DNA from 3 places in the Streptomyces polyrhachis genome. Region 3 is predicted to be linked to each of the others. Evidence: riboswitches for the same ligand, from Rfam matches in the RefSeq annotation. Region 3 holds a riboswitch; each other region holds the start of a gene.

Region 1 (9,828 bases), on a different contig from region 3:
GATCGGCCTGGACCGGCGCGGGGTCAAGCGCATGGTGCGGCTGGAGTCGCTGACCATCTCCCTGTTCGGCGGGGTGCTCGGCATCGGCCTGGGCGTCTTCCTGGGCTGGGCGGCCGGCGAGCTGATCGCGACCGGCCTGTCGACGTACTCCCTGGTCCTGCCCTGGGACCGGCTGGGCGTCTTCCTCGCCCTGGCCGCCCTGGTCGGCGTCATCGCGGCGCTGTGGCCGGCCCGGCGCGCGGCGCGGCTGAACGTACTGGCGTCGATCAAGAGCGAGTAGCGGCGCCACTCGCCGGCGCGGGCCGGGCTCTCCACGGGGGGAGCCCGGCCCGCGCCGTCGCGGCTCCGGGCCGTCGCGGCTCCGGGCCGTCCCCGGTCCTCAGAGGCTGTTGCCGAACCCCCGTCGTCCGCGCGAAGCGCGGGCGCAGCGGCGGTCGGTGCGTGCTCTCGGCGTGCGCCGTCGCAGGTCATGTGGCGGAGCCACCTGTCCTGCGACGGGGTGCGGCGAGAGTGCGTGCCGGGCGTCGGGGCGCAGACGGGGGTTCGGCAACAGCCTCTCACTCCCGCCAGGTCCTCGGCCGCAGCTCCAGGCCGGAGTCGCCCGCGGGGGAGGTGCGTACGCACAGCACCTGGTTCACGCCGATGCGGTTGCGTTCGAAGGAGAGCGCCGAGGCCGCCATGTACAGCCGCCAGACCCGCGCCCGCCCCAGGGAGGTCGCGGCCACCGCCGGCTGCCAGCCGGCCTCCAGGTTGGCCACCCAGGCCCGCAGGGTCAGCGCGTAGTGCTCACGCAGCACCTCCACGTCGCGCGCCTCCAAGCCCGCCCGCTCCAGGGCGCCCAGCGTCTCGCCCAGCGGGGCCAGTTCGCCGTCGGGGAAGACGTAGGCGTCGATGAACTCGTCGACGTGGTAGGCGGTTTCGGCCCGCCCCGTGGCGCGGGGGCGCCGGGAGATCTGGTGGTTGAGCAGCCGTCCGCCGGGCCGCAGCAGCCCGTGCAGCCGCCGCGCGTAGCGGCCGTAGGCGGCGGCGCCGACGTGCTCGGCCATCCCGATCGAGGCGACGGCGTCGTACGGGCCGTCGCCGACCGTCCGGTAGTCCTGCACCCTGATCTCCACCCGCCCGCCGAGCCCGGCCTGCGCGACGCGCTCGCGGGCGTACGCCGCCTGCTCGGCGGAGAGCGTGATGCCCACCACCCGCGCCCCGTACTCCCGCGCGGCGTGCAGGGCCAGCGAGCCCCAGCCGCAGCCGACGTCCAGCAGCCGCTGCCCGGGGCGCAGGCCGAGCTTGCGGCAGACGAGGTCGAGCTTGTCGTGCTGGGCCTGCTCCAGGGTGGCGCCCGGCGAGAAGTAGGCGCAGGAGTAGACCATGGTCGGCCCCAGGACCAGGGCGTAGAAGTCGTTGCCGACGTCGTAGTGGTGGCTGACCGCCGTCCGGTCGCGGCTGAGGGTGTGCAGCGGCCCCCGCCGGCGGCGGACCTCCTCGCGGGGCGGGCGCGGCGGCGGCCAGGGTCCGGCCAGCGCGAGGAGCGAGCGGGCGGCGGCGCGCTGACCGGCGGTGGGCAGGCGGCGGGGGGTGTCGGCCCGCTCCCAGAGCGCCCCGGCCAGCAGCTCCAGCGCCTCGTACAGATCGCCCTCGACGTCGAGCTCCCCGGCCACCCAGGCGCGGGCGAGGCCCAGTTCGCCGGGGCGCCACAGGAAGCGGCGCAGGGCGCGCGGGTGGCGCACGACCAGGGCGGGGGTGCCGTCGGGCCCGCGGACGCTGCCGTCCCAGGCCCTGATCCGCAGCGGCGGGGGCGCCCCGGTGAGCTGCTCGGTGATCTCGGACAGCCGCAGCGCGGCATCGGCCATGGCGCACCTCCGATACGCGGTCCGGCGGACGGTCTCCCCATACCTAACACGTCGGGCGGGTCCGTACAGTCCCCGTACACACCGAAGGGCGCCCTCCCCGCGTACGGGAGGAGCGCCCTTCGGAATGCGGACCGCGCGGCGTCAGGAGGCCTTCGCGGGCTCCTTGACCTCGGCCGGCTTGGCGACCGGTGTCGGCGGCTTGGCGGCCTGGTAGAACTCGTCGCGCGGGGACTCCATCGCGCCCAGCGAGACGACCTCGCGCTTGAGGAACATCGCCAGCGTCCAGTCGGCCAGCACCCGGATCTTCCGGTTGAAGGTCGGGACGGCCATGCCGTGGTAGCCGCGGTGCATGTACCAGGCCAGCCGGCCCTTGAGCTTCAGCTTGAACGGGCCGAGGTTGATCATGGCCACGCCCTTGTGCAGACCCAGACCGGCGACCGCGCCCTTGTTCGTGTGCTTGTACTCCTGCTGCGGGAAGCCGCGCATCCCGGAGATCACGTTGTCGCCGAGGACCTTGGCCTGGCGCAGCGCGTGCTGGGCGTTGGGCGGGCACCAGGCGCCCTCACCGACGGCGAGGTCGGGCACCTGGGCGTTGTCGCCGGCGGCCCAGACCCCGTCCATGCCCTTGACCTGCAGGGTCGGCAGCGTGTCCACGTGGCCGCGCGGGCCCAGCGGCAGGCCGTACTCGCGCAGGACCGGGTTGGGCTTGACGCCGGCGGTCCACACCAGGGTGTTGGTGTCGGCCTCCAGACCGTTCTTCAGCACCACACGGCCGTCGACGCAGGACTCCAGGGAGGTGCCGAGGTAGACCTCGATACCGCGCTGCTGGAGGTGGCGCAGGCCCCACTTGCCCAGCTCCGGGCCGACCTCGGGGAGGATCTTGTCGGCGGCGTCGACGAGGATGAAGCGCATGTCGTCGCGGCTGATGGAGGGGTAGTACTTGCACGCGTCGCGCGCCAGGTCCTCCACCTCGCCTATGGTCTCCGCGCCGGCGAAGCCGCCGCCGACGAAGACGAAGGTCAGCGCCTTGCGCCGCAGCTCGGCGTCGTTGGTCGACTCGGCCTTGTCCAGCTGCTCCAGCACGTGGTTGCGCAGGCCGATGGCCTCCTCCACGCCCTTCATGCCGATGCCGGTCTCGGCGAGGCCGGGGATCGGGAAGGTGCGGGAGACCGCGCCCAGCGCGACGACCAGGTAGTCGAAGGGCAGCTCGTAGGACTCGCCGACCAGCGGCCGGACGGTCGCCACCTTGCGCTCCTGGTCGATGTGGACGACCCGGCCGGTGAGCACCTCGGCGCCGGGCAGCACCCGGCGCAGCGGCACCACGACGTGGCGGGGGGAGATGCTGCCGGCGGCAGCCTCGGGGAGGAAGGGCTGGTACGTCATGTACGAGCGGGGGTCGACGACCGTCACGGTCGCCTCGGCGTAGCGCATCTTCTTGAGGATGCGACGAGCCGCGTACAGGCCGACGTATCCGCCGCCTACGACGAGGATCCTGGGACGCTCCGTGGTGCTCATGCAATCGAGTATCCAGCACCCCGCGGGGGGTCGCTCGTGAGGGGGTTCACAAGCTTTCCCGGGGGTGGTGCTACACTGCGCGGCCGCACTTTCCGGACCGCGCCACGGTACCGGGGCTACCGGCGGACACATCCCTCCCACCTGCGGTTTCGTACGGCACGGGGGGCGATGTCACGGCCGTATGAAGGGTGGATCGCACCCTTGTGACGGCCAGGGCTCAGCTGGGCGGGCGCATGGGGGCCAACCGGTCCGAAATCCATGTGAAAATCTTCACGAAGTTCGTCGCGGCGGCCCCGCGAGAGGGCGTTGCGGAGTCTTCGGACGCATCCTCAGACGCAGCTGAGGGCGATGCCGTCCAGGATGTCGTGCTCGCTGGCGACCACCTCCCGGGCGCCGGTGCGCTCCATGACCGCCAGCAGGATGAGGGCGCCCGCCGCGATCACGTCGACGCGGCCCGGGTGCATGACCGGGATCGCCGCGCGCTCCTCCTGGCTCGCGGTGGTCAGGCGGCGGGTCAGCTCGCGCACGCGCGCCAGCGGGACGCGGCTGTGGTGGACGGCGGCGGGGTCGTAGGCCGGGAGGTCCAGCGCGATCGCCGCCAGCGTGGTCACCGAGCCGGCCAGGCCCACCAGGGTCGCGGCCCCGTCCAGCGGTACGGACCGCGCCGCCTCGTCCAGCGCCGCCGCGATGTCGGCGCGGGCCGCGTCGAGCTGGGCGGCGGTGGGCGGGTCGGAGAAGTGGTGGCGCTCGGTGAGGCGCACGCAGCCGATGTCGAGCGAGCGCGCGGCGTCCACGTGTGCGCCGCCGAGGACGAACTCCGTGGAGCCGCCGCCGATGTCGACCACCAGGTACGGCGCCTCGAACCGCCCGCTCAGCTCCCGCGTCGCGCCGGTGAAGGAGAACTCCGCCTCCTGCCCGCCGGTGATCACCTCCGGCTCCACGCCCAGGATGTCCACCACGCCGCGCACGAAGTCCGCGCGGTTGTCCGCGTCGCGGGAGGCGGAGGTGGCGGCGAACCGGACGCGCTCGGCGCCGAGTCCGGCGATGACGCCGGCGTACTCGCGGCAGGCGGCGAAGGTGCGCTCCAGCGCCTCGGGGGCGAGGCGGCCGGTGCGGTCGACGCCCTGGCCCAGGCGCACGATGGCCATCCGGCGGTCGAGGTCCGTCAGCCTCCCGGTCGCGGGGTCGGCGTCCGCGACGAGCAGGCGGATGGAGTTCGTACCGCAGTCGATCGCGGCGACGCGGGTCACGCGGCGGGCTCCGGGCTCTCCGGTCCGGCGGCGCTCTCGGGTCCGGCGGCGCTCTCCGGCTCCGCGCCGCAGGCGTCCTGCGGGCTCACGCAGGGGCCCTTGCGCCACCACTCGGGGAGCATCGCGATGGCCTCGTCGCCCAGCGGGTTCACCCCGGGGCCGGCGGCGAGGGAGTGGGCGACCAGCACGTGCAGGCACTTCACCCGGTCCGGCATCCCGCCGGCGCTGGGGAAGCCCCGCAGCACCTCCAGCTCGTCGCGGCGCGCGAGGTAGTCCTCGTGGGCCCGGCGGTAGGCGGCGGCCAGCTCCGCGTCCTCGGCGAGGCGGGCGGACATCTCCTTCATCACGCCGTTCGCCTCCAGCGTGCCGATGGCGGAGGCGGCGCGCGGGCAGGTCAGGTAGTAGAGCGTGGGGAAGGGCGTCCCGTCGGGCAGGCGCGGGGCGGTCTCCACCACGTCGGGGTTGCCGCAGGGGCAGCGGTGGGCGACGGCCCGCGTACCGCGCGGGGTACGGCCGAGCTGGGCACGTACGGCGGCGAGGTCCGCGTCCGTGGGAAGGGTGTGCGGGGTGGCGGGCGGCGGTGTTTCCATGGGTCCGATCTTCTCAGAGCCGACACACCCCCCGCCTCCGGCCGCCCAGAGCCTGCCGGGCGTCGCTACCGGTCCGCTGTGTCCACGCCGTCGAGGAGGTTGTCGTACCAGGGGCGGTCCGCCGCCCCGTCACCGTCGCGGTCGCGTTCCGCGTCCGCCGAGCCGTCCCGGACCGTGTACGAGGTCTCGCCGGGGGTGACGTAGTGGAGGCGCTCGCGGGCCTGGCGGCGGAGGTACTCCTCGTCCTGCCAGCGGGCCTTCTCGTCGCGCAGGCGCTCCACCCGGGCCGCCGAGCGCTCCTTCTCCGTGCGCTGGTCGGCGATCTCCGCGCGCTGGGACACGTACTGCCGCATCGGGTACGCCAGCGCGACGATCAGCGCGCACAGGACCAGTGCGAGGAGGGCCGCCCGGCCGGTGAGCCTGCTGCGCCGCACGGGGCGGGCGCGGTAGACGCGCTCGGACGCCCGCACGACGGCCTGCTCGCCGAGCAGCCGCAGCCGGGTGGTGGTGGAGAACCGATCCTTGGGTGGCATCGCCCCTACCGTAATGCGCCGCACACCTGCCCGAGGCGCACGGCGCAGATTCGTGCGCCGGCAAGACGGCAAAGCGCGCCGGGCGCCCGGGAGATGGGGCGCGTACGGGCCCCCGTACGCCGACGGCCGCCCCCGGCGAAGGGGCGGCCGTCGGACGTACCGCAGTGGCTACCGGCCGAAGCGCGGGAAGGCGCCGCGGCCCGCGTAGACGGCGGCGTCGTCGAGGATCTCCTCGATGCGCAGCAGCTGGTTGTACTTCGCGACGCGCTCGGAGCGGGCCGGGGCGCCGGTCTTGATCTGGCCGCAGTTGGTGGCGACGGCCAGGTCGGCGATGGTGACGTCCTCGGTCTCGCCGGAGCGGTGGGACATCATGCACTTGAAGCCGTTGCGCTGGGCCAGCTCGACCGCGTCGAGGGTCTCCGACAGCGAGCCGATCTGGTTGACCTTCACCAGCAGCGCGTTGCCCGCGCCCTCCGCGATGCCGCGGCCCAGGCGCTCGGGGTTGGTGACGAACAGGTCGTCGCCGACGAGCTGGACCTTGTCGCCGAGGCGCTCGGTGATGGCCTTCCAGCCCTCCCAGTCCTCCTCGTTCAGCGGGTCCTCGATGGAGACCATCGGGTACGAGTCGACCAGGTCGGCGTAGTAGTCGATCATCTCCGCGGCGGTGCGCTCCTTGCCCTCGAAGACGTACGTGCCGTCCTTGTGGAACTCGGAGGCGGCGACGTCCAGGGCCAGCGCGATGTCCTGGCCGGGGACGTAGCCGGCCTTCTCGATGGCCTCGACGATGAGGTCGAGCGCCTCGCGGTTGGAGGCGAGGTCGGGCGCGAAGCCGCCCTCGTCGCCCAGGCCGGTGGACAGGCCGCGCTCCTTCAGGACCCCCTTGAGGGTGTGGTAGACCTCCGCGCCCCAGCGCACGGCCTCGGAGAAGGTCTCCGCGCCGATCGGGGCGATCATGAACTCCTGGATGTCGACGTTGGAGTCCGCGTGGCTGCCGCCGTTGAGGATGTTCATCATCGGCACGGGCAGCACGTGCGCGTTGGGGCCGCCCAGGTAGCGGAAGAGCGGCAGGTCGGAGGCCTCGGAGGCGGCGTGCGCCACGGCGAGGGAGACGCCGAGGATGGCGTTGGCGCCGAGCGAGGACTTGTCCTCGGTGGCGTCCAGGTCGAACATCGCCTGGTCGATCAGCCGCTGCTCGGTGGCGTCGTAGCCCACCAGCTCCGGGCCGATCTGCTCGATGACGGCGAGGACGGCCTTCTCCACGCCCTTGCCGCCGTAGCGCGACATGTCGCCGTCGCGCAGTTCGATGGCCTCGAAGGCGCCGGTGGAGGCGCCGGAGGGGACGGCGGCACGGCCGGTGCTGCCGTCGTCGAGGCCGACCTCGACCTCGACCGTGGGGTTGCCTCGGGAGTCCAGGATCTCGCGGGCTACGACGACGTCGATCGACGGCACGGTTTCTCCTTCGAAAGGATGGCCGGCGGCGCGGGTGCGGTGCCGGCACAGGACTGGTGCGGGACCGAGCCTAACGGGTTGCCGGTCGATCAACCGTGGAGGGAGCGGTGTGCGGGCCGCACGGCGCGGGTGCGCGCTCGTGGGTCGCGAAGGATGTGCGCCCGCGGACCGCGGGGCGGCCGGGAGTCCCCTCCCGGCCGCCCCGTACGGGCTGCTGCGGATCCGTCAGGTGATCTTCAGCCGCTGGCCGGGGCGGATGAGGTTCGGATTGCCGCCCACCGTCTCGGAGTTGGCGGCGTAGACCTCCGCCCAGCCGCCGTCCACGCCGTGCTTGCGGGCGACGGTGTGCAGGGTGTCGCCGGGGCGCACGACGTACATCGCCCGGTAGACCGTGCGCGAGCCGCGCTTGGCGTCCGCCTGGGCCGATCCGTTCGAAGACCCCTTCGAGGGTGCCGCGGTCGCCGGGGGTGCCTGGCGGACACGGGCCCGCTCGGCGGCCGTCTCGGGCGCCGCGGAGCCGCGGCTGAGTCCGGCGCGCGGGCCGCAGTTGGGCCAGGCGCCGGGGCCCTGCATCCGCAGCAGCCGCTCGGCGACGGCGATCTGCTCGTGCTTGGAGGCCAGGTCGGCACGCGAGGCGTAGCGGTGGCCGCCGGCGGCGGCCCAGCTGGACCGGGAGAACTGCACCCCGCCGAAGTAGCCGTTGCCGGTGTTGATCGCCCAGTTGCCGCCCGACTCGCACCGGGCGACCTTCTCCCAGGTGTCGATCGGGGCGGCCGCGGCCGGGGCGGCGCCCACGAGGGGGAGGGCCACTGCCGCCCCGAGGAGCAGCGCGATCCGCTGGGTCGCGCTGGTCGTGCTGTCCGCGGCAGGAAGATCCGAATGCTGCATGACATTCACTTCTCACCGACGCCTACGAGGTGAGCTGTCGGGTTCGGGACTGGTGAGTGCCCGGCCGCGTGTGCTCCCACACGGCTTCACCCCAAGCCGGTCGGGTCCGCCGACGGCGGACCGCTCCCGGCACTTACCTGGGTCCCCCGTTCCTGTCCGCGGTGCGCTTGCGCAGGTGTCCGGTGAACGCCGACAGGATTCGGCGAGGCGATCACCGGTGCCCGCCGTTGGCGAGCGAGGCGACGGTAAGCACACAAACATCCCGTGTTCAAAGATTTCGGACGATACGTCAGCTCGCGTCGCCGGGTCGCCGATCGGGGCCCCGGGGACGCGGTCCGGCCGCCGTGGGCACGCAAAGCGCAGGTGGACACCGGGCCGGGCGAAGGTGCGGCCGTACGACGGGAAGCGGGCCGCCGGTAAACCCGGCGGCCCGCTTTTCGTTCGTACGCCCCACAGTGCCCGGTGCGGGCTAGCGCTCGCGGCCGGTGCTCACCACTGGCCCAGCAGACCGGACTGACCAGCGGGGATGGACTCCGCCGTGGCGCTCTGCGCCTCGTCGATCAGCTGGCCGAGGGTGTCGGCGGGGGTGGGCAGGACGCTGTCCGCGCGGTTCTTGACGCGCTTTTCACCCGATCGGCCCGGGGCCTGTGCGGCCGGGGCGCCGGGGTCGGCGGGCGCGGCGGTCGGCAGCTCGCCGGCCAGGGGGTCGATCAGGGGGTCGATCAGCGGGTCGAGGACGTCCGCGGGGGTGGGCAGCGTGGGGGCGCCGATCGTCCCGTCGAACTCGACGGGCGCGTTGTCCGGCGTACCGCGGTGCCTGCCCTTGCCGCTGCCGTTGCCCTGCTCGCCGCGGCCCTCGGCGGACTCCGGACCGCGGTGCCTGCCGCCGCCGTCGGTGAACGCCTCGTCGCCGCTCCCGGGCTCCGCCGTGTGCTCGCGGGCCCTGGTGTCCTGGCGGGCGTAGTCGGGGTAGTCCCGGCCCGGGTCGATCTCCGGGTTCCCGGCGTCCTGGCGCAGTCCGCCGAGGTCGGCGCAGCGCGGGAAGGCGTCGGGGCCCTCCGCGTTGAGGATCTGCTCGCCGACGGCGATCTGCTGGCCGCGGCTGGCGTAGTCGGGGCGGTCGGCGTAGTCGCGGCCGCCGTGCTCGTCCCACTGCTCGCGGGTCAGCTGCAGGCCGCCGTAGTAGCCGTTGCCGGTGTTGGCGCTCCAGAGGGCGTCGCTCTCGCACTGGGCGACCTTGTCCCAGGTCTTGCCGTCGGCCGCGAAGGCGGCGCTGCCGGCGGCGGCCAGCAGCGGCAGGGCGACGGCGCTGGTGACGCCGGCGGTCACGACGAAGGCGGGCGCCTGTCGGGGGCGACGGTGACGACCGTTCCCGGTGAGCATGCGTATGCCTTTCGTTCAACCGTACGTTTCGAGAGTTGGCGGTGAACATAGCCGTGTTGCGTGCCGGATCACAAGTCGATGGCCCCCGGATAACGCGTACATCACGGAATGTCCCCCGTCCCGCCACAAGGGGTTGACGCGGCCGCCCCCTTTACAGGCGGCCGAGCGGTGTGAACTCCACCGGCAGGGTGCGCAGTCCGCGCATGATGAGGCCGCCGCACACCCTGCCGCCCGCCCAACTCCAGTCCCGTGGCGGCGAAGCGCCCTATCAGGGTGCGATACCGCCCCTGAATCGGCCGGTCACGAACAGCTGCGGGAGAGTCGGTCGCCTATACGCGGGCACGCCCCGCTCCTTGGCGTTGAGCACCTCCAT
Region 2 (9,828 bases), on a different contig from region 3:
CGGCGACCACCGCGGCAAGCACCGCCGCTACGGCGTCGCGGAGCTGGACCGGGTGGCCGACGTGCTGGACGTCAGCGCCGAGCGGATCTCCAAGATGCTCACCGCCGAGCGCCGCCTCGCCGCCGACGCCTCCCACCAGCTGCGCACCCCGCTGACGGCGCTCTCCATGCGGCTGGAGGAGATCGCGGCGACCGCCGCGACCGGGGAGCCGGAGACGCTGCGGGAGGAGGCCGCCATCGCCCTCACCCAGGTCGAGCGGCTGACGGACGTGGTGCAGCGGCTGCTCACCAACTCCCGCGACCCGCGCACCGGACTGGCGGTGGGGATGGACGTGGACGAGGTCGTCAAGCAGCAGATCGAGGAGTGGCGCCCCGCCTGCCGCCAGGCCGGCCGCGCGATCGTACGCTCGGGAAAACGCGGCCTGCGCGCGGTCGCGACGCCGGGCGCGGTGGCGCAGGTGCTGGCCACGCTGATCGAGAACTCCCTGATGCACGGGGAGGGCCGGGTCGCGATCCGTACCCGCGTCACGGGCACGCAGGTGGTGGTCGAGGTGACCGACGAGGGCCCGGGCGTCTCCCCCGACCTGGGCTCACGCGTCTTCGAACGCACGGTGAGCGGCCGCAACTCCACGGGCCTGGGCCTGGCGGTGGCCCGCGACCTGGCGGAGGCGGACGGCGGCCGCCTGGAACTGGTCCAGCAGAAGCCGCCGGTGTTCGCGCTGTTCCTGGGAAGAGAAGCGGACCAGCACTAGCCCGGTCCGGGCCGCGAGCCGACCAGCACCAGCCGAGGCGCACCGGGACGAACTGACGCGGCCCGGAAGGGAAAGTGCAGGGCCGGGGACGACCGGAAAACGACCCGTCCCCCTCAGATCCCTGCGTGCTCGGCCTCTCTGTCCCCCGCTGCCCGCGCCTGCGGAGGCGCCACCCGGAACACCCACATCCGATAGGAGAGGAAGCGGAAGACCGACGCCACCCCGATCCCCACCACCTTGAAGACGTTCACCTCCACCGCGCTGTCCCAGTGGAAGACGTACGTCGTCGCGTAGACCAGACCCGTCTCGATCACCAGGCCGACCAGCGAGAAGAGCAGGAAGAGCCCCAACTCCCGCCGCCGCGCCAGCCGCTCGCGATCGCGGTAGGTGAAGTGGCGGAAGCCCAGGTAGTTGAAGAAGACCGCCACGCTGATCGCGGCCACGTTCGCCCGGCCGACGCGTACGTCGAAGCCCAGGTGCAGCAGGTTGAAGACGGCGAAGTTGACCGCGACGCCGGCCCCGCCGACGACGGCGAACTTCACCAGCTCGCGGGCGAGGGCACCCAGCCGTGCCGATATGGCGGGTTGTGCCCTCATGAGTTCCCCTGTGTGTCGCGGTCCGTTCCGGTACGGGTTCGCCGCCCCGGGACGAATCGCCTCGCCGGTCGCATTCGTCCCTCATGCTAACCGCCGGGCCCGGACACGGGCCGGGGTGTGGAAAGTGTCACCGGCTTCGGCGATTTCCCTTGACGTACCCTTGACCACGTGACATTCCCCGTAGTCGGCATGGTCGGCGGTGGCCAGCTCGCCCGTATGACGCACGAGGCCGGCATCCCGCTCGGCGTCAGGTTCAAGCTGCTCAGCGACACCCCCAGGGACTCCGCCGCCCTCGTCGCGGGCGAGGTGGTGGTGGGCGACCACCGAGACCTGGACACCCTGCGCGAGTTCGCCCGCGGCTGCGACGTGATCACCTTCGACCACGAGCACGTCCCCCTGGAGCACCTGCGCGCGCTGCGGGCGGAGGGCGTCGCCGTGCGCCCCGGGCCCGAGGCGCTGGCGCACGCCCAGGACAAGGGCGTCATGCGCGCCCGCCTCACTGAATTGGGCGTCCCCTGCCCGCGCCACCGGCTGGTCGCCGACCCCGCCGACGTGACGCGCTTCGCGCAGGAGGGCGACGGCTACCCCGTCATCCTCAAGACGGTGCGCGGCGGCTACGACGGCAAGGGCGTCTGGTTCGTCCGCTCCGAGGCCGACGCCGCCGAGCCCTTCCGCGCCGGCGTGCCCGTACTGGCGGAGGAGAAGGTCGACTTCCGGCGCGAGCTGGCCGCCAACGTGGTGCGCTCGCCCAGCGGCCAGGCGGTCGCCTACCCGGTGGTGGAGTCCGTCCAGGTGGCCGGGGTCTGCGACACGGTCATCGCCCCCGCCCCCGACCTGGCGCCCGAACTGGCCCTGCGTGCCCAGGAGTTGGCGCTGCGGGTGGCCCGCGAGCTGGACGTGGTGGGCCATCTCGCGGTGGAGCTGTTCGAGGTCGCCGGCGCGGACGGCGAGCCCGCGATCCTCGTCAACGAGCTGGCCATGCGCCCGCACAACTCCGGCCACTGGACCCAGGACGGCGCCGTCACCTCCCAGTTCGCCAACCACGTCCGCGCGGTCCTCGACCTCCCGCTGGGCGACCCGCGCCCGCGCGCGAGGTGGACGGTCATGGCGAACGTCCTGGGCGGCGACTACCCCGACATGTACCAGGCGTACCTGCACTGCATGGCCCGCGACCCCGGCCTGAAGATCCACATGTACGGCAAGGACGTGAAGCCCGGCCGCAAGGTCGGCCACGTCAACACCTACGGCGACGAGCTCGCGGACGTCCGCGACCGCGCCCGGCACGCGGCCGGCTACCTGCGAGGGACGATCACCGAATGAGCACGCAGCCCCAGGTCGGCATCGTGATGGGCTCCGACTCCGACTGGCCGGTGATGGAGGCCGCGGCGGTCGCGCTGGACGAGTTCGAGATCCCCTACGAGGTCGACGTCCTGTCCGCGCACCGGATGCCCCGCGAGATGATCGCGTACGGGGAGGCCGCCGCGGGCCGCGGCCTGAAGGCGATCGTCGCCGGCGCGGGCGGCGCGGCGCACCTGCCCGGCATGCTCGCCTCGGTGACCCCGCTGCCGGTGATCGGGGTGCCGGTCCCGCTGAAGTACCTCGACGGCATGGACTCCCTGCTGTCCATCGTGCAGATGCCGGCCGGCGTCCCCGTCGCCACGGTCTCGGTCGGCGGCGCGCGCAACGCGGGCCTGCTCGCCGCGCGGATCATCGGCGCGTACGAGCCGGAGGTGCGCGCGCGCATGGAGGCGTTCCAGGAGGACCTGAACGCGCAGGCGACGGAGAAGGGCCGCCGGCTGCGGGCGAAGCTTGAGGGCTGAACCTCCGCGCGGGCGCGCCCCGTTGGGGGAATGATGCGGTGGCGGGGTTCGTTACCCGTACCCGCCACCCGCACGGAGGAGCCCCCATGCCCATCGCCGTACTCGGCCCGACCGCCCTCGACTGCCGCGACCCCCGCGCGCTCGCGGAGTTCTACGCCCAGGTCCTCGGCGGCACGGTCAAGCAGGTCCACGAGGACTGGATCGAGCTCACCCTGGAGGGCGGCGCCCGCCTCGCCTTCCAGCACGTGCCCGGGCACGTGGCGCCGCAGTGGCCCGGCACCACCGGCGCCCAGCAGCTCCACCTCGACCTCGAAGTGCCGCGCGCGGAGCTGGACTCGGCGCAGGAGCGGGTCCTCGCCCTGGGCGCGACGCTGCTGGACGCCGGCGACGGCGAGCGCGGCTGGCGGGTCTACGCGGACCCGGCCGGCCACCCGTTCTGCCTCTGCGCCTGCTGAGCGCACGGCAGAGCCCCCCGGTCCGCCGGAACCGGGGGGCTCTGCCGTCTATTGCTGTGCACTGCCGTGCACTGCCGTGCGCGTGGGGCGCGGATCAGACGTTGACGCCGTGCGCGCGCAGGTACGCGAGCGGGTCTATGTCCGAGCCGTAGTTCGGGGTGGTGCGCACCTCGAAGTGCAGGTGCGGGCCCGTGGAGTTGCCCGTGGAGCCCGACAGGCCCAGCTGGGTGCCCGCGCCGACCGTCTGACCGGCCGAGACCGACAGCGAGGAGAGGTGGGCGTACTGGCTGTAGCGGCCGTCGGCGTGCTTGAGGACGACCTCGTTGCCGTACGAGCCGGACCAGCCCGCGGAGACCACGGTGCCGGCCGCTATGGCGTGCACGGAGGTGCCGCTGGCGGCGGAGAAGTCCACACCGGTGTGGTAGCCGGAGGCCCAGGAGCCGCCCGCCTGGTGGTACGGGGTGGAGATGCCGGACGGGACCGGGCGGACGTAGCCGCTGGTGGTGCTGGCGCCGGTGGAGTCGGCAGGAGCCTCCTCGGCGCCGCCCTGCTCCTGCGTGGCGGCCTTGGGCGCCTCGGTGGTGGCGGTGCGCGCGGAGGACTGCTGGGCCCGGGGAGCCTGCGAGGTCTTGGGGGCCTCGAAGGTGACCTGGGACTTCGCGCCCAGCTCGTAGCGCTGGCCGGGGAAGATCAGGTCCGGGTCGCCGCCGATGACGGCCTTGTTGGCCGCGTAGACGGACTTCCAGCCGCCCTTGACCTCGTGGCGCTGGGCGATGTCCCAGAGGGTGTCGCCCTTGACCACGTGGTAGGTGCCCGGCTTGGTGGTGGTCTGCGGGGCGGCGACCTGCTCAGCGGGCTTCGTAGCAGGCTTCTCGGCCGGGGCGGCCGGGGCGCTCTCCTGCTGTTCGGCAGGCTGTTCGGCGGGCTTCGCGGCCGACTGCTCGGCGGACTCCTCGTCGGAGCCGCCCAGCTCCGGGGCGGGGCCGCCCTGGGTCAGGCCGGCCACCTGCGAGCAGTGCGGCCAGGCGCCGGGGCCCTGGTCGGCGAGCACCTTCTCGGCGACCGCGATCTGCTGCTCCTTGGTGGCGAGGTCGGCGCGCGAGGCGTACGCCCCGCCGCCGTAGGCGTCCCAGGTGCTCTGCACGAACTGCAGGCCGCCGTAGAAGCCGTTGCCGGTGTTGATGGCCCAGTTGCCGGTGGCCTCGCACTGGGCGACGGCGTCCCAGGTGTCGACGGAGGCGGCCTGTGCGCTGCCGGCGCCCGCCAGCAGCGGCAGGGCGACGCCGGCGCCGGAGGCGGCGACGACGAGGGTCGTACGGGAACGCGCTATGCGGCCGAGGCGACGATGACGTGCGCGTGCGGACATGGTGGTGCTCCTCTCCGACGCCTGCGAGGTGAGCTGTCGGGTTCGGGCTGGAGAATCGCCCGGCCGGCCTGAAGCGGAATCATGGATTCCGATTCGAGGCGCGACTTCACCCCAAGCCCCTCCGCGCATGGGCGCACGGACGGGCGGCTTACCTGTGGGTCCCCCGCTTCTGCCTGGTGACATAAGTCGTTTGCACGCGAACCGGCGGCAGAACTAGGCGTACCGGCTGCGAGATGCTCCCGGGTCACATACGGAACATGGCGAGCACCGTAGGCATAAGGGTTGTCCCTTAACAAGCTCTCCGCAGAGGTCTAAACATCATTTCGCCACCTCAAAACGGACCTAAGCGACGCTACGGACCAAGCGTCCAAGATCGCCCAGTGGGCGGCCGGTTCGCCCGCATGCCCCCAATCCCGGCCCTGGGAAGGGCAGATGGGGACGCCGCGGCGAACCGGCCGCCGAGTGGATCAATGTGGGCGCATTTATCCGTGACTTAGGCCACTACCGAACCGAGCGTGACGACAGAAGGTCCGCGACGCCCCGAGATGTCCGTTGCGACCGATTCGGCATCCGCCAGCACGCGCACGGCATTGCGCCATGTCAGCTGGGAAATGTCTGAATCAGACCAGTTGCGGCGCAAAAGCTCGGCGATGAGATTCGGATATCCCGCCACGTCCTCCAGCCCGGCCGGAGTGAAAGCGGTGCCGTCGTAGTCCCCACCGATACCAATATGGTTGACTCCGGCAACCTCGCGCATGTGGTCAAGATGGTCCGCAACCACCGAAACCGTCGCCACCGGGCGCGGATTGGCCGCCTCGAAGGCGAGCTGGACCCGCTTGCCCTCCTCGCTCAGATCGAGCGGATCCAGCCCGTGCGCGCGCATGTTCGCGTCCGCGGAGAGGGTCCACTCGATGGCCGCGGGCAGGACGAACTTCGGTACGAACGTCGCCATCGCCACGCCCCCGTTCACCGCCAGCCGCTCCAGCACGTCGTCGGGGATGTTGCGCGGATGGTCGCAGACCGCCCGCGCCGAGGAGTGCGAGAAGATCACCGGCGCCTCGCTCACCCGCAGCGCGTCGCGCATCGTCGCCGGGGCGGTGTGGGAGAGGTCGACGAGCATCCCGAGCCGGTTCATCTCCCGCACGACCTCCTCGCCGAACGGGGCCAGCCCGTCGTGGCGCGGCTCGTCGGTGGCGGAGTCCGCCCAGTCGTTGCTGTCGTTGTGGGTGAGCGTCATGTAGCGCACCCCCAGCTCGTACAACCCCCGCAGCGCACCGAGGGAGTTGTCGATGGAGTGCCCGCCCTCCGCACCCATCAGCGAGGCGATCCGCCCCTCGGAACGCGCCGTCTCCATGTCGGCCGCCGTGAACGACAGCCGCAGCTCGCGCGGATAGCGCGCGGCCAGCAGCCGCACCGCGTCGACCTGCTCCAGCGTCGCGGTCAGCGCCGCCCCGCCGACCAGCGACGAGGGCACGTACACCGACCAGAACTGCGCCCCCACCCCACCGGCCCGCAACCGCCGCAGATCGGTGTGCAACCGCGCCCGCTGGTCCTGCGAGATATCCAGCAGCTCCAGGTCGTACGCCACCTGCTCCCGCAAGGCCCACGGCAGATCGTTGTGCCCGTCCACGATCGGATACTCGGCCAGCAGATTCACGGCATGCGCAAGAAGCTCGTTCATACGCCCGACCCTAACGACCCCACCCCCCAGCCCCCGCAAGGGCCCGCACGAAGCCGCAACTCAGCCTGTCCGGCGCTTGAGGCCATGGCGCGAAAGCACCACCCCCAGCCTGTCCGGCGCCTGAGGTCGAGGCGCGAAAGCACCACTCCCAGCCCGTCCGGCGTTTGAGGACGAGGCGCGCAGCGCCAATACAGCCCGGCCGGCGTTTGAGGCCAGAGCTGCGAAGCAGCGATCCGGGGGCCGGGGGCGAAGCCCCCGCAGCGCGACGTGACCAGCCACCCCCGAAAAACTAGGCCCGCGGTCGACCCATCGCCCGGAACACCCATCCCGCCGAGCGCCACACCGCAGAATCCAACGCCCCCCGCCCGTCAATAACAACCCGCCGAGAGGCAACCGCCCCCAACTCCGCAGGATCCAACTCACGGAACTCACGCCACTCCGTCAGATGCAGCACCACATCCGCCCCCCGCACCGCCTCCACCGCGGAGTCCGCGTACCCCAGCGTCGGAAACAGCCGCCGCGCATTGGCCATCGCCTTCGGGTCGTACACCGTGACCTGCCCGCCCTGCAGATGGATCTGCCCCGCCACGTTCAACGCCGGCGAGTCCCGCACATCGTCGGAGTCCGGCTTGAACGCCGCCCCCAGCACCGCCACCCGCTTGCCCAGGAAGTCCCCGCCGCACGCCTCGCGCGCCAGCTCCACCGCCTGCGCCCGCTGGCGCATGTTGATGGAGTCCACCTCGCGCAGGAACGTCAGCGCCTGGTTCACCCCCAGCTCACCGGCTCGCGCCATGAACGCCCGGATGTCCTTGGGCAGGCACCCCCCGCCGAAGCCGACACCCGCCCGCAGGAACTTCGCACCGATGCGCTCGTCGTGCCCCAGCGCCTCCGCCAGCTTCGCCACATCACCGCCCGCCGCCTCGCAGACCTCCGCCATCGCGTTGATGAAGGAGATCTTCGTGGCCAGGAAGGAGTTCGCGGAGGTCTTCACCAGCTCCGCCGTGGGGAAGTCCGTCACCACGAACGGCGTCCCCGCCGCGATCGGCGTCGCGTACACCTCCCGCAGCAGCGCCTCGGCCCGCTCACCGCGCACCCCCACCACGATCCGGTCCGGACGCAGGGTGTCCTGGACCGCGAAGCCCTCGCGCAGGAACTCCGGGTTCCACGCCAGCTCCACCCCGTCGCCCGCCGGCGCCAGCTCCACGATCCGCGCCGCCAGCCGCTCCGCGCTGCCCACCGGCACCGTCGACTTGCCGACCACCAGCGCCGGCCGGTCCAGGTGCTTGGCCAGGGACTCCATCGCGGAGTCCACATAGGACATGTCGCAGGCGTACTCCCCGTGCTTCTGCGGGGTGTTGACGCAGACGAAGTGCACATCACCGAACTCGGCGACCTCCGCCCAGTCCATCGTGAAGCGCAGCCGCCCGGTCGAACCCTCCAGCCCCGCCACATGCCGGGCGAGCAACTCCTCAAGACCCGGCTCGTACATCGGCACCCGGCCCGAGGAGAGCAGCTCCACCTTCTCCGGGACCACGTCCAGCCCCAGCACCTCGAAGCCCAGCTCCGCCATCGCCGCGGCGTGCGTCGCCCCGAGATAGCCGGTACCGATCACCGTGATCCTGGGTGCCATCGGCTGGATCCTTTCGCAGGGGGTCGCTTCGGAGCACCCGAGCATAACCACGTACGCAACCATCCCCCCGCCTGCGGTGTCTCCCATACGGGCCGACCCGGCCCACGACGGTGGGGAAGAGGCGCGACGTGCGACAGCGGCAGCGGACAGACGAAACCGACCGGGGCATCCTGCCCCCCGACGGCAGCACCCCCGAGCCCGGCGGCACCGGGTCCGAAGAGCCCGACGGACCCGGGAGCACCAAGCCCGCCCGCCGCCGCACCCGCCGCACCCGCCTCGTCCTCCTCACCGCCCTCACCCTCCTCGGCCTGGGCCTCGCCCTGGTCCTCGGCAGCAGCTGGTGGGCCTACGAGCACTACACCGGCCGCGTCGACCGCATCCCCGGCGCCTTCCCCACCAACGTCCCCGAGAGCGCCCGCCCCCAGGAGAGCGCCGGCGGCCAGACGTACCTCCTCGTCGGCATCGACCGCCGCTCCGACCTCCCCACCACCGGCGCCGACGCGGGGGGCGCCGTCCAGTGGAAGCCCGGCGCCCAGCGCAGCGACACCATGATGCTCGTCCACATACCCCAGGACCGCGACAACGCCTACGTCGTCTCCCTGCCCCGCGACTCCTGGGTCCCCGTCCCCGGCCACGGCAGCGCCAAGCTCAACGCCGCCTTCTCCTGGGGCGGCCCCCCGCTGCTCATCGACACCGTCCAGCGCCTCACCAAGGTCAAGGTCGACCACCTCGCCGTCATCGACTGGAGCGGCTTCAAGAAGCTCACCGACGCCGTCGGCGGCGTCGACATCACCATCCCCACGACCACCCCCCGCCGCAACGGCGGCAGGCAGTGGACCGCCGGCACCCACCACATGGACGGCGAGGAGGCACTCGACTACGTACGCGAGCGCCACGGCCTCCCGCGCGGCGACCTCGACCGCACCCAGCGCCAGCAGGAGTTCCTCAAGCGGGTCCTCGACAAGACCCTCAGCTCCGGCAACCTCGCCAACCCGCTGAAGGCCAAGAAGCTCCTCGACACCGTCACCGCCACCGTCAGCGTCGACGACCGCCTCACCGACTCCGCGCTGCGCGACCTCATGTGGGACATGCGCGGCGTGCGCACCCGGCACATGGTCTTCATGAACGCGCCCGTCGCCGGCTTCGACACCATCGACCGGCAGTCCGTCGTCGTCCTGGACCGCGGCGCGATGCAGCCGCTCTGGGAGGCCATGCGCAACGACACCATGGACGTCTACACCGCCAAGTACCCCGTCGACCGCCTCGGCGACACCGCCCGCTGACACCGCCCCGGCTCCCCGGGCGCCGTCACCGCCCGCCCGTAAGGAAGCTCACGTGGTGCCGGCCCCCGGCCGCCTCTACCATCGACATTACTTAACGGTAGTTAGCATCCAGTGCTGGGAGTGGAGCTTTGGCAGCAGGAGCGCCCGAATTCGACCTGTACCGCCCGGCCGAGGAGCACGGCATGCTCCGCGAGGCGGTCCGCTCGCTGGCCGAGGCGAAGATCGCCCCGTTCGCCGCCGAGGTCG
Region 3 (9,828 bases):
GGCGCAAAAACGCGGGCCGCCGGAGTGCGGGCCGCCTCACGCCGCGCTGCCTTCCCGTACGCGCTGCTCGCTCAGCACACCGTCGCGGATCGCGATCGTACGGGCCCCGCGCGCGGCCACCTCCGGATCGTGCGTGATCATCAGAATCGTCATCCCGTCCGCGTGCAGCTCGTCCAACAGCCCCAGGACCGCTGCCGCGTTGGCCGTGTCGAGGTTGCCCGTCGGCTCGTCGCACAGCAGCAGTGCCGGCTGCGGGGCCAGGGCGCGGGCGATGGCGACGCGCTGGCGTTCGCCGCCGGACAGGCGGGTGGGCGGCGAGTCCATGCGGTGCGCCAGGCCGACGCGGGTGAGTGCCTCGCGGGCGCGCGGGAGGCGCTGGGCGCGCGGGACGCCGTTGTAGACCATGGAGAGGGTGACGTTCTCCAGCGCGCTGCGGTGCGGCAGCAGGTGGAAGGACTGGAAGACGAAGCCGATCCGCCGGCCGCGCAGCGCGGTGCGGTCGGCGTCGCGCAGGGCGCCGGTGTCGTGGCCGTCGAGGAGGTACGTGCCCTCGGTCGGCGCGTCGAGCAGCCCGACGATGTTCAGGAAGGTCGACTTGCCGGAGCCGGAGGGGCCGACGACGGTGACGAAGTCGCCGCGCTCCACGGCGAGTTCGCACGGCCGCAGCGCGGCCACGGGGGGCGGGCCGGGGTAGGTGAGGCCCACCTGCCGCAACTCCACGACGGGGACGCTCACTTGGCCTCCCCGTTCTTCACGCCGGTGATGACCTTCTCGCCCTCGGCCAGCTTCGCGCCGGCGACCGGCTCGACGGCGACGAAGCCGTCGCCGGCCGTCCCGGTCCGTACCTCCACGCGCCGCCGCGCGCCGCCTTCTGCCAGCACGGTGACGGTCGTACGGCCGTCCGCTCCGGCGGTGAGCGCGGTGACCGGGACGACGAGGGCCTTGCCGTCGGTGCGGGCCGCCTCGATCGTCAACCGCACGTCCTGGCCGACGAGTTCGGCGGGGAGGCGCTTGTCCGGGTCGATGCGCAGCAGGTAGCCGCTCTGGCCGGGCGCCTGGGCCGCGTCGCCGCCCTGCCCGCCGCCCTGGCCGTCCCCGCCACCGCCGCCCGGCGCACCGGGCAGGCTCATCGACGTGGCGACGGAGGCGACGTGCGCGGCGGCCTCCACGCCGGTCAGCTCGGAGAGGATGCGTACCCGCTGGCCCTTGCGGACCAGGCCCTTCTGGTACTCCTGCAGGTACGCCTGGACGATGAGCCTCCCGGCGGAGACCGTCATCACGGTCCCCTCGACGCGGGAGCCGACCCGGCCGGGCACGGCGTCGACGCGGGCGGGGAATCCCTGGAGGAAGACCACTTCCCCGGCGGGGAGTCGGGGTCCGGCGGCGGACTGGGCCTCGGTGAGCGCCTGGCGCGCCTTGGCGAGGTCCTGGCGGGCGTAGCGCAGGGCGCGGTCGGCGTCGGCACCGGCGCCCTGCGCGTCCGCGGCCTCCTGCGCCTCCTCCACGGCGCGGCGGCCCTGCGTCACCGCGTCCTCGGCGGCCCTGATGCCGTCGCCGTTGTCGTCGAGCGCGGGGAGGGGGTCGTAACCGATCGCCGTGTAAAGGGAGTTGAGCGCGCTCTTGGTTCCTGATCCGAAGACACCGGCCGCGTCGGCGCCGGTGCCGTGCCCGAGACCGCGCAGGGCCTGCTGCAACTGCCGTACGTCGTCGCCCTCGGCGCCGGGCTTGAGGTCCCGGTAGACCGGCACCCGCCCCGGCAGGACGAACACCGGGCGGCCGGAGACCTCCATCAGCAGCTGGCCCGCCCTGAGGGTGTCGCCCTGCTTGACGGCCAGCTTGGTGACGACCGGCGCGGCGGCGCTCTCCCCGCCGGATACCTGCGGCGCCACGTCCACGCTCTGCCCGGCGCCGACCTGCCCGCGCACGATGACGGAGGAGGTCAGCACCCGGTGCTCCACGGGCGCGGTCAGCACGGACCGCTCGGGCGGCCCGGCGTCGGCCGCCGCCTGCGAGGGCGACTTCACGAGGGTGGAGGCGACGACCCCGGCGGCGGCGAGAAGCGCGGCACCGACGGCGACGGCGCCGATCCAGCGCCGCCGGCGGGCGAGGGCGGGGGGGCCGGCTTTCGCGGGCCCGGCTTTCGCGGACTCGGCTTTCGCGGACTCGGGGGCCCTCACCTGGGCGGGCAGCGCCCCCCGAGGCAGCACACCGTCCGTCCCCTCCAAGCTCGCCAGGTCGGCGGCAGAGCGCTCCGCCAACGTCTCGGTGTCCTCGTGCACGGGGCAACCGTCCTTTGTCGCGCTGCTCGGAAGGAGTCGTCAACTCTCTTCAACTGACGTCGCTGGCAGGTTACTTGTTACACCGATCTTGCCGCCGAGGTCGCCGGTTCCGCGACCGTGGCCGAAATACGCGGTCCCCGTGTCCGGGTCACCGCGCCGGGCCGCGGACATGCCGAGCGGCCCTGATGTCGGGGGGTGTGCCATCAGGGCCGCCGGCGTTTCGGGGGCGCGCCGCAGGCGCCGGGGTGGGCGGCGGGGGCGCGCGGGGTGCTATGGGGCGGGGGTCAGACCGTGGCGCCGTGGTTGCGCAGCCAGGCCATCGGGTCGACGCCGGCGCCGCCGCTGGTGTGGACCTCCAGGTGCAGGTGCGCGCCGCTGACGTTGCCCGTGGCGCCCACGCGGCCGATCACCTCGCCCGTCGTGACCTTGCCGGAGGACTTCAGGATCGACGAGAGGTGGTTGTACCAGACCTCGGTGCCGTCATCGAGGGTGACGATGATCTGGTAGCCGTAGGCGCTGCCGGCCCAGCCCGCGCTGGTGATCGTGCCCGTGTGCACGTTCTTGATCGGCGTGCCCGTCGAGGCCGCGAAGTCCAGGCCCGTGTGGTAGCCGCTGGACCACATGTCGCCGGCCTGGCCGTAGACGGCGGTGATCGAGTAGGAGGAGAGCGGGGCGATGTAGCTCGCCGCCAGCTTGGCCAGGCGCTCCGCCTCGGCCTTGGCCTTCGCGGCCTCCTCGGCCTTGCGGCGGGCCTCCTCTTCCAGGCGCTGCTTCTCGGCCTCGGCCTCCGCCTTGGCCTTCTCGGCCTCCGCGGCCGCCTTCTCCGCCGCGGCCTGCTTCAGCGCGGCCAGCTCGGCGGCGTCCGCGGCGGCCTGCTGCTCCTCGGCCTGCTCCAGGATGCGGGCGCGCAGCGCCTCGCCGGAGTCGACCGCGGTCGTGCCGTCCTCGCCGGCCAGGCCGACCTGGGTGAGCGGGGTGCTGGCGGTCGTCGTGGTGGTGGTGGCGCCGTCCTCGTCCGAGAGGAGCGAGCCCACGCCGGGCAGGGAGTCGGCGTCCGGGAGGCTGCCCGCTATGCCGTGCGCCACGTCCGCGACGGGCTCGGGCATGGAGATCGCCACCGGCGGCTTGGACTGGGCCTGCGCCATGCTGCTCGCACCGACGGCGGCGAAGACGCCGACGCCGAGGACGGCACCGCTGCGGGCCATGCTGCCCCGGGTCTGCTTGGGAGCGCGGCGGCGACCGCGCGAACGCGGGTCGTCCTGACCGGGTGTCCACTCCTCGCGGGGCCAGGGGCCGTCGTCGTACCCTTCCTCATTGAGGACATAACCGTCGTACGACGTGCTGGGGCCGGGCCTGTGTGACGCCACGTGGGCGTGCTCCTTTCCTTCCTTCACGTCTACCGGGTTAGCTGACGGGTTCGGAGCAGGAAGGTCTCCTACGGGCCTGGCCCCGTGAGGGGTTGGGCCCGATTCACCCCAAGGTGGTGGTTCCCCGGTTCCCTTGGGCACAGCGGTGGCTCTGGTGTCCCAGCGGCCGCGGAGGCGGCTGCTGCTACGGGTGCTGCGCTCTCGGAATTCGACATCGGCGCACGGTGCCGTCTCTTGCGACGACAGTGACGACCGCGCTGCGTTATCGAACGCTAGTAGAGACACCCCCGGGATTCCAAGTCGTTCCAGCAGGAGAATTGGCCGCCGGCCAGGGATTTTTCAGACCCAACCCACCTCAAACCGGCAAGTAGGGTTGAGATTTGATTACGGCCACCGCGGACATGCGTGCGCCCCGTGCTCCGAAGGGAGAGCGCCCGGTCACGGAGAGTGCGACGGCGCCTTGACGTCCGCCGCCGCCCCCGCGACCACCGCGCTCCCCCCGCCGACCGCCCCCAGCCGCCGCGCGCACGTGCGGGACTGGAGTGCCGACAGGGCCGCCAGGACCGCGCCCAGCGCCAGCCAGCCCGCCGGGCCCGCCGCCAGGACCGCGCCGGTGAGCAGCGGGGGGCCGGCCGACTTCTGGACGGACTGGGCCATGCCCGCCACGCCCAGGTACGGCGCCCGCTCCCGCTCCGGTGCCAGCGCGACCGCCAGCTCCCAGGAGCTGACCGAGCGCATCAGCTCCGCCAGCGTGACCAGGACCGCCGCGGCCAGCAGCAGCGCCGAGTCCCAGCCCGCGCCCAGCGGCGTCCAGGGCCCCGAGAGCGCGAGCAGTACGCAGCCGGCGGCGATCAGCGCCCCGTAGCGGCCCAGCGCCCGCACCGCGCCGGGCGTGCCGTAGAAGCGGCGGGAGACGGGGAGTTGGAGCAGGACGACCATGACCGTGTTGACCACCAGGAAGGCCGGGATCAGCGCGTGCGGCGCGTCCGTCGCGGTCACCAGCCACAGCGGCAGCCCGACCATCAGCACGCTGTCGTCGAGGTGCATGGGCACGTCGAGCAGGACGAAGCGCAGGTAGCCCCGGTCGCGCCACGGGCTGCGCACCCCCGCGCCGCGCGCGTCACCGGAGCCGGAGCCCGAGCCCGAGCCGGAACCGGAGCCCGAGCCGGCGCCCGAGTCGGCAGCGCGGGGCCGGGCCGCCTTCCGCAGCCGGGTGCACCGCACCAGCGCCGCCGACACCGCGAAGGACAGCGCGTTGGCCAGGATCATCCAGCGGTACGCCTCCAGCGCCAGCCCCAGCGCCGCCGCCCCCGCGCCCACCGCGTAGCCGGCGTTGGCCGCCGTACGGAACAGGGCCTGATAGGTGCCGCGCTCCTCCCCCGCCACCTCGGTCGCGAAGACCATCTCCAGCGTCTTCGCCGCCCGGTCCGCCGCGCAGGTCAGCGCCACGACCGGCAGCAGCGCGGCGAAGGAGTCGAGGGCGAGCAGCAGCCCCACCGTGGCGATCCGCAGCAGGTGGCAGCCGACGAGCAGGGTGCGCACCGGGACGGCCGCCGCCAGCCGTCCGGCCAGCGGGGAGCCGGCGATGCCCGCGACGCCGCCGAGGCCCAGCAGCAGGCCGATCTCGCCGGCGTCCAGGCCCGTGACGAAGGTGAAGTACAGGACGCGGGAGGCGGACCAGACGCCGTTGCCGGCGCGGTCGAGGAACTGGGCGACGAGCATGGTCCGCGCATCGCGTCCGCCCGGTGGATAGCGCAGTTGTGCGATCACGCCCCGCCGGTCGCGTCCCCGTCCCGTGCCGCGCATCCCGTCCGCCCCTCCGCCGCCGGCCACCCCAAGATATCTTGACGTCAAGATATCTTGGGGCAGTCTCGCCGGACCGGGCGGCCGCCGTCAACGGGAATTCGCCGCCTCACCCCTTCCGGGGCGGCAGCCGGCTCGGCTCCGGGTCGAGGTAGACGTGCTTGATCTGCGGCCACCGCGTCCGCAGCCCCCGCTCGATGCGTACGCACGCCTGCTCCACGTCCCCCGCGCTCACCATGTTGTGGAAGTCCACCTTCGCCGCGACCAGCGCCTCCTGCGGCCCCTGGATCAGCGTCACCAGGTCCCGTACGGAGTCCACCTCCGGCTCGCTCAGCAGCACCTCGCGGATCCCCTGGCGCGTGCGCTGGGGCAGCGAACGCCCGATCAGCAGCTCGGCGTTGCTGCGCCCCAGCGTCCAGGCCACGTACACCAGCAGCACGCCGATGAGCAGCGAGGCCACACCGTCCCAGACGTGGCTGCCGCTGAGCTGCGCCCCCAGCACGCCGCCGCCCGCGAGCACCAGGCCGACCAGCGCGGCGGAGTCCTCCATGACGACGGCCTTGACGGCGGTGTCGGGGGTGACCTTCAGATAGTGCCCGGGCGAGGTCTTGAAGTGCCTGGCCTCACCGCGCAGTTGCTTGATCCCCGTGTGCAGGGAGAAGCCCTCCATGACGAAGGAGACCGCCAGCACGATGTACGAGATGACGGGGCTGCCCATCTCCCCGTCGGAGTGGGTCAGGGTGTGGATGCCGTCGTAGACGGCGAAGACCGCGCCGCCGACGAAGGTCGCCACCGCCGCGAGCATCGCCCAGATGTAGCGGGCCGCGCCGTAGCCCAACGGGTGCTCCTCGTCGGCCGGTTGCTCGGAGCTCTTCAGCGAGACGAAGAGCATCACCTCGGTGACGGTGTCGGCGAAGGAGTGCGCCGCCTCCGAGAGCATCGCGCTGGAGCCGCTGACCAGGCCGGCGACGACCTTGGCCAGCGCGATGCCGAGGTTGGCGAGCCCGGCGACGATGACCGTGCCGGTGGACTCACCGCCGGACTTCCCCTTCCCGCCCGGCTCCGCTTCCCCCGACGGCTCCGCTTCCCCCGACGGCTCCGCTTTCCCGGCCGGCTCCGCGCCCTGTCCACCGCTCATGCCGTGTCCTCCGTTCCGGGCAGCGACTGCTCCGCCCACACCGTCTTGCCCCGGCCCGTCTGCCGGATGCCCCAGTCCCGGGCGAACTCGGCGACCAGGAACAGCCCGCGTCCGCCCTCGTCGTCCTCGGCCGCCTGGCGCAGGTGCGGGGAGGCGTTGCTGTTGTCGGTGATCTCGCAGATCAGCGAGTGGTCGCGGATGAGCCGCAGTTCGATGGGCCCGGAGGAGTAGCGCACCGCGTTGGTCACCAGCTCGCTGGTCATCAGCTCGGTGGTCGCCACCAGTTCCTCCAGCTCCCAGCTGGTGAGCTGCCCGGTGACCAGGTGGCGGGCCTCGGCCACGCTCTCCGGCTCCCGCGGCAGCGTCCAGGAGGCGACCTGGTCGGAACCGAGCACGCGGGTGCGGGCCAGCAGCAGCAGGACGTCGTCGCGCGCCGGTTCGCTCGGGACGAGCGTGCGGACGGCGGCGTCGCAGGCCTCCTGCAGGGTGGGCGCGGAGTCGAGGGCGGCGCGGACGGCGGCGGCGGGCTCGCCGGGTGCGAAGGCCGCCTCGGCCAGCATCTGGCTGTAGAGCGCGAGCACGCTGCCGGCGGGCACCTCGATCCGGGTCTGCGGGTAGCGCACCTCCCCGTGCCCGCCGAGCAGGGGGCCGCCGGGCATCGAGACGGTACGGGCCTCGCCGTCCGGGGTGACCAGCACCGGCGGCGGGTGGCCGGCGCTGGCGAGGGTGCAGACGCCGGTGACCGGGTCGTAGACGGCGTAGAGCAGGCAGGCCAGCAGCGGGTAGCGCTCACCGGACGCGGACGGCCCGTCGTCGCTGGCCCAGCGGGGCCACTCCTGCGGCTCGCCGCGTACCGGGTCCTCCGCCAGCTCGGCCCGCTCGGCGCCCAGCCGCATCGTCAGCTCGTGCATCCGCTCCAGCAGCTCGTCCGGTGCCATGTCCAGCGCGCCCAGCGCCGAGACGGCGGTGCGCAGCCGGCCCATCACCGCGACGGCCGCCAGCCCCTGTCCGGCCACCTCGCCGACCACCAGGCCCACCCGGGAACCCGAGAGGGGCAGCACGTCGTACCAGGTCCCCCCGGCCGCCACCGGCAGGTAGGTGTGGGCGGTACGCACCGCGCTGTGGTGCGGCAGCCGGGGCGGAACCAGGGAGCGCTGCAGCAGGCTGGCGAGGGTGTGCTCGCGGGTGAAGAGGCGGGCGTTGTCGACGCAGACGGCGGCGCGGGCGACCAGTTCGGTGGCGACCGCCAGGTCCTGCTCGTTGAAGGGGCGTTCGTCGTGGCAGCGGAAGAAGGAGGCGATCCCCAGGACGACGCCGCGCGCCGTCATCGGGACGGCGAGCAGCGAGTGGGCGCCCGAGTCCGCGAGCAGCCGCAGCCGGGCCGGATCGCGCCGCAGCCAGGCGTCCTCGGGGTGCAGGGTGCGTACCAGCCGGGGCCGCAGGTCGGCCAGGCTGTGCGCGAAGGGGGTGTCGAAGGACATCGTGCGCACCGCGCCCACCGGCTGGTTGCTCTTGGAGAGCATGTCGGTGGCGGCGAAGCCGGCCCGGCGCACCGTCACATCGGTCACCGGTCCCGGCGCGGGCGCCTCACCGTGCACCACCGACTCCAGTACGTCGACCACGGCGCGCCCGCCGAGCGCGGGGACGGCGGTCTGGGCCAGCTCCTGCGCGGTGCGGAAGATGTCCAGGGTGGTGCCGATCTCGTTCGCCCCCCGGTGCAGCAGCTCCAACCGCGCCTGGGCGCGCGCCCGTTCGGTGGTGTCGCGCAGGGAGACAGCCACGCCGAGCGGGCGCCCGCCGTCGCCGGCCAGCCGGAACGCGGAGAGCGAGAGGGAGCGGTACTGCTCGGGGCTGGGGTCGAGGGTCCGCTCGATCACGGGCTCCCCGGTACGCAGCACCCGGCGCAGCCACACCGCGACGGTCTCGGAGTCGCCCAGGTGGGGGGTGTCCCAGTCCAGGGGCGGGCGGGGTGTCTCGTGGAAGGGGGTGGGGCCCCGGTCGCCGGTCTGCAGCAGGCGCAGGTCGGGGTCCAGGACGTACACGCCGAGGGGGACGGCGGTGAAGAGGGCGCCCAGGACGGCGGTCGCGAGGGGGGAGCCGAGGGAGGGGTCACCGGGGGAGCCGTGGGGGGAGGTGCGAGTCGCGTCCGTATCGGCGGACTTGGCGCCGGAGTGCCCGGTTCCGTGCTCACCGGGGCCGTGCCGGTCGGCCTCGCCCATGCTCACCACTCCTCGCGCCCGGCCCTGTTCCCGATCCTGGGACGCGCCCACCGCTCCCGCAACTCGGCGCGATGCCCGGCGGGCGCGCCGCCCTCACCCGAACGGCCTACAGCCGCTCGCCGCCCCCGCCCCCCGCACCGACGCTGGGAGTACGGCCGGCCCACCAGTCGGCCCCTCGCGCAAGGGAAGTGAAGCCATGAGCGCATCGAGCACCCCGCCGGCCGGATCGGCGGCTCCGCGCAGTACGTCATCCGAGTCCACGCGCAATGCCTGGGCGACCGGCGGAAGTGTCTTCGCGGCGGTCCTGCTGCTCCTCTACGGAGCCATCGGCATCATCCAGGGCATCGCCGGCATCGCGGACGACGACGTCTACCGGCAGGTCGGCGACTATGTCTTCAAGTTCGACACCACCGCCTGGGGCTGGATCCACCTCATCCTCGGCGCGATCGCCTTCGCCGCCGGCTGGGGCGTCCTGAAGGGTGCGACGTGGGGACGGGCGATGGGTGTGGGCCTGGCGGTGCTGGTCGCGATCGCCAACTTCATGTGGCTGCCGTACCAGCCGCTCTGGGCGATCATCGCGATCGGAATCGCGGTCTTCGTGATCTGGTCGCTGTGCGCGGAGCGCGGCGGCCGGCCGCTGGTCTGATTCGGCGGGCGGACGCCGACGGTCGCGCGCGGACGCGCTGACCCACTGACGCCGGTGCGGCGGGGCCTCCCCGCCGCACCGGCGTCGCGGTGCCCGTACCGCGGCCGAGCCGACCGCGCCGACGAGCGGACACCTCCCCCGCGGGCGTCCGCTCCCGGCGTCCCGTCCGGCCGTGGCGCTCAGCCGCGCGGCGGGATGCTGTGGTTGACGCGGAGGGTGTTGCGCGGGTCGTAGCGCCGCTTGACGCGGGTGAGGCGGACCCAGTCCTGCGGACGGTAGGCGGCCCGTACCGCCTCGACGGAAGTGTCCTGGCTGTTCGGGAAGTTGGGGAAGTCGGGGAAGTCGAGGAGGGCCCCACCGGTCAGCGAGGGCGCCA

The links. Region 3 has a riboswitch for cyclic di-AMP ahead of ACFQLX_RS24325 (M23 family metallopeptidase). Riboswitches for the same ligand answer to the same signal wherever they lie in the genome.
Region 1: it holds a riboswitch for cyclic di-AMP, as region 3 does, so the genes downstream of both, ACFQLX_RS21565 (transglycosylase family protein) here and ACFQLX_RS24325 (M23 family metallopeptidase) in region 3, are expected to answer to the same signal.
Region 2: it holds a riboswitch for cyclic di-AMP, as region 3 does, so the genes downstream of both, ACFQLX_RS23140 (transglycosylase family protein) here and ACFQLX_RS24325 (M23 family metallopeptidase) in region 3, are expected to answer to the same signal.

Annotation. Positions count from the first base shown of each region.
Region 1 covers NZ_JBHSZO010000040.1:17,063-26,890, forward strand. The annotation lists gene ACFQLX_RS21530 (ABC transporter permease) at 1-280, shown strand, start outside; gene ACFQLX_RS21535 (class I SAM-dependent methyltransferase) at 558-1,847, opposite strand; gene ACFQLX_RS21540 (NAD(P)/FAD-dependent oxidoreductase) at 1,989-3,362, opposite strand; gene ACFQLX_RS21545 (Ppx/GppA phosphatase family protein) at 3,692-4,612, opposite strand; gene ACFQLX_RS21550 (DUF501 domain-containing protein) at 4,609-5,202, opposite strand; gene ACFQLX_RS21555 (FtsB family cell division protein) at 5,268-5,735, opposite strand; gene eno (phosphopyruvate hydratase) at 5,904-7,184, opposite strand; gene ACFQLX_RS21565 (transglycosylase family protein) at 7,410-8,072, opposite strand; cyclic di-AMP (ydaO/yuaA leader) riboswitch at 8,077-8,214, opposite strand; gene ACFQLX_RS21570 (transglycosylase family protein) at 8,562-9,401, opposite strand; gene ACFQLX_RS21575 (recombinase family protein) at 9,724-9,828, opposite strand, start outside.
Region 2 covers NZ_JBHSZO010000048.1:8,106-17,933, forward strand. The annotation lists gene ACFQLX_RS23115 (ATP-binding protein) at 1-751, shown strand, start outside; gene ACFQLX_RS23120 (GtrA family protein) at 865-1,347, opposite strand; gene ACFQLX_RS23125 (5-(carboxyamino)imidazole ribonucleotide synthase) at 1,537-2,667, shown strand; gene purE (5-(carboxyamino)imidazole ribonucleotide mutase) at 2,664-3,167, shown strand; gene ACFQLX_RS23135 (VOC family protein) at 3,254-3,622, shown strand; gene ACFQLX_RS23140 (transglycosylase family protein) at 3,717-4,988, opposite strand; cyclic di-AMP (ydaO/yuaA leader) riboswitch at 4,994-5,186, opposite strand; gene ACFQLX_RS23145 (dipeptidase) at 5,482-6,669, opposite strand; gene ACFQLX_RS23150 (UDP-glucose dehydrogenase family protein) at 6,959-8,299, opposite strand; gene ACFQLX_RS23155 (LCP family protein) at 8,428-9,582, shown strand; gene ACFQLX_RS23160 (acyl-CoA dehydrogenase family protein) at 9,765-9,828, shown strand, end outside.
Region 3 covers NZ_JBHSZO010000057.1:10,761-20,588, forward strand. The annotation lists gene ACFQLX_RS24310 (ABC transporter permease) at 1-40, opposite strand, end outside; gene ACFQLX_RS24315 (ABC transporter ATP-binding protein) at 37-735, opposite strand; gene ACFQLX_RS24320 (peptidoglycan-binding protein) at 732-2,279, opposite strand; gene ACFQLX_RS24325 (M23 family metallopeptidase) at 2,564-3,646, opposite strand; cyclic di-AMP (ydaO/yuaA leader) riboswitch at 3,658-3,801, opposite strand; gene ACFQLX_RS24330 (MFS transporter) at 4,085-5,416, opposite strand; gene ACFQLX_RS24335 (cation diffusion facilitator family transporter) at 5,559-6,587, opposite strand; gene ACFQLX_RS24340 (SpoIIE family protein phosphatase) at 6,584-8,806, opposite strand; gene ACFQLX_RS24345 (DUF7144 family membrane protein) at 9,003-9,452, shown strand; gene ACFQLX_RS24350 (BBE domain-containing protein) at 9,632-9,828, opposite strand, start outside.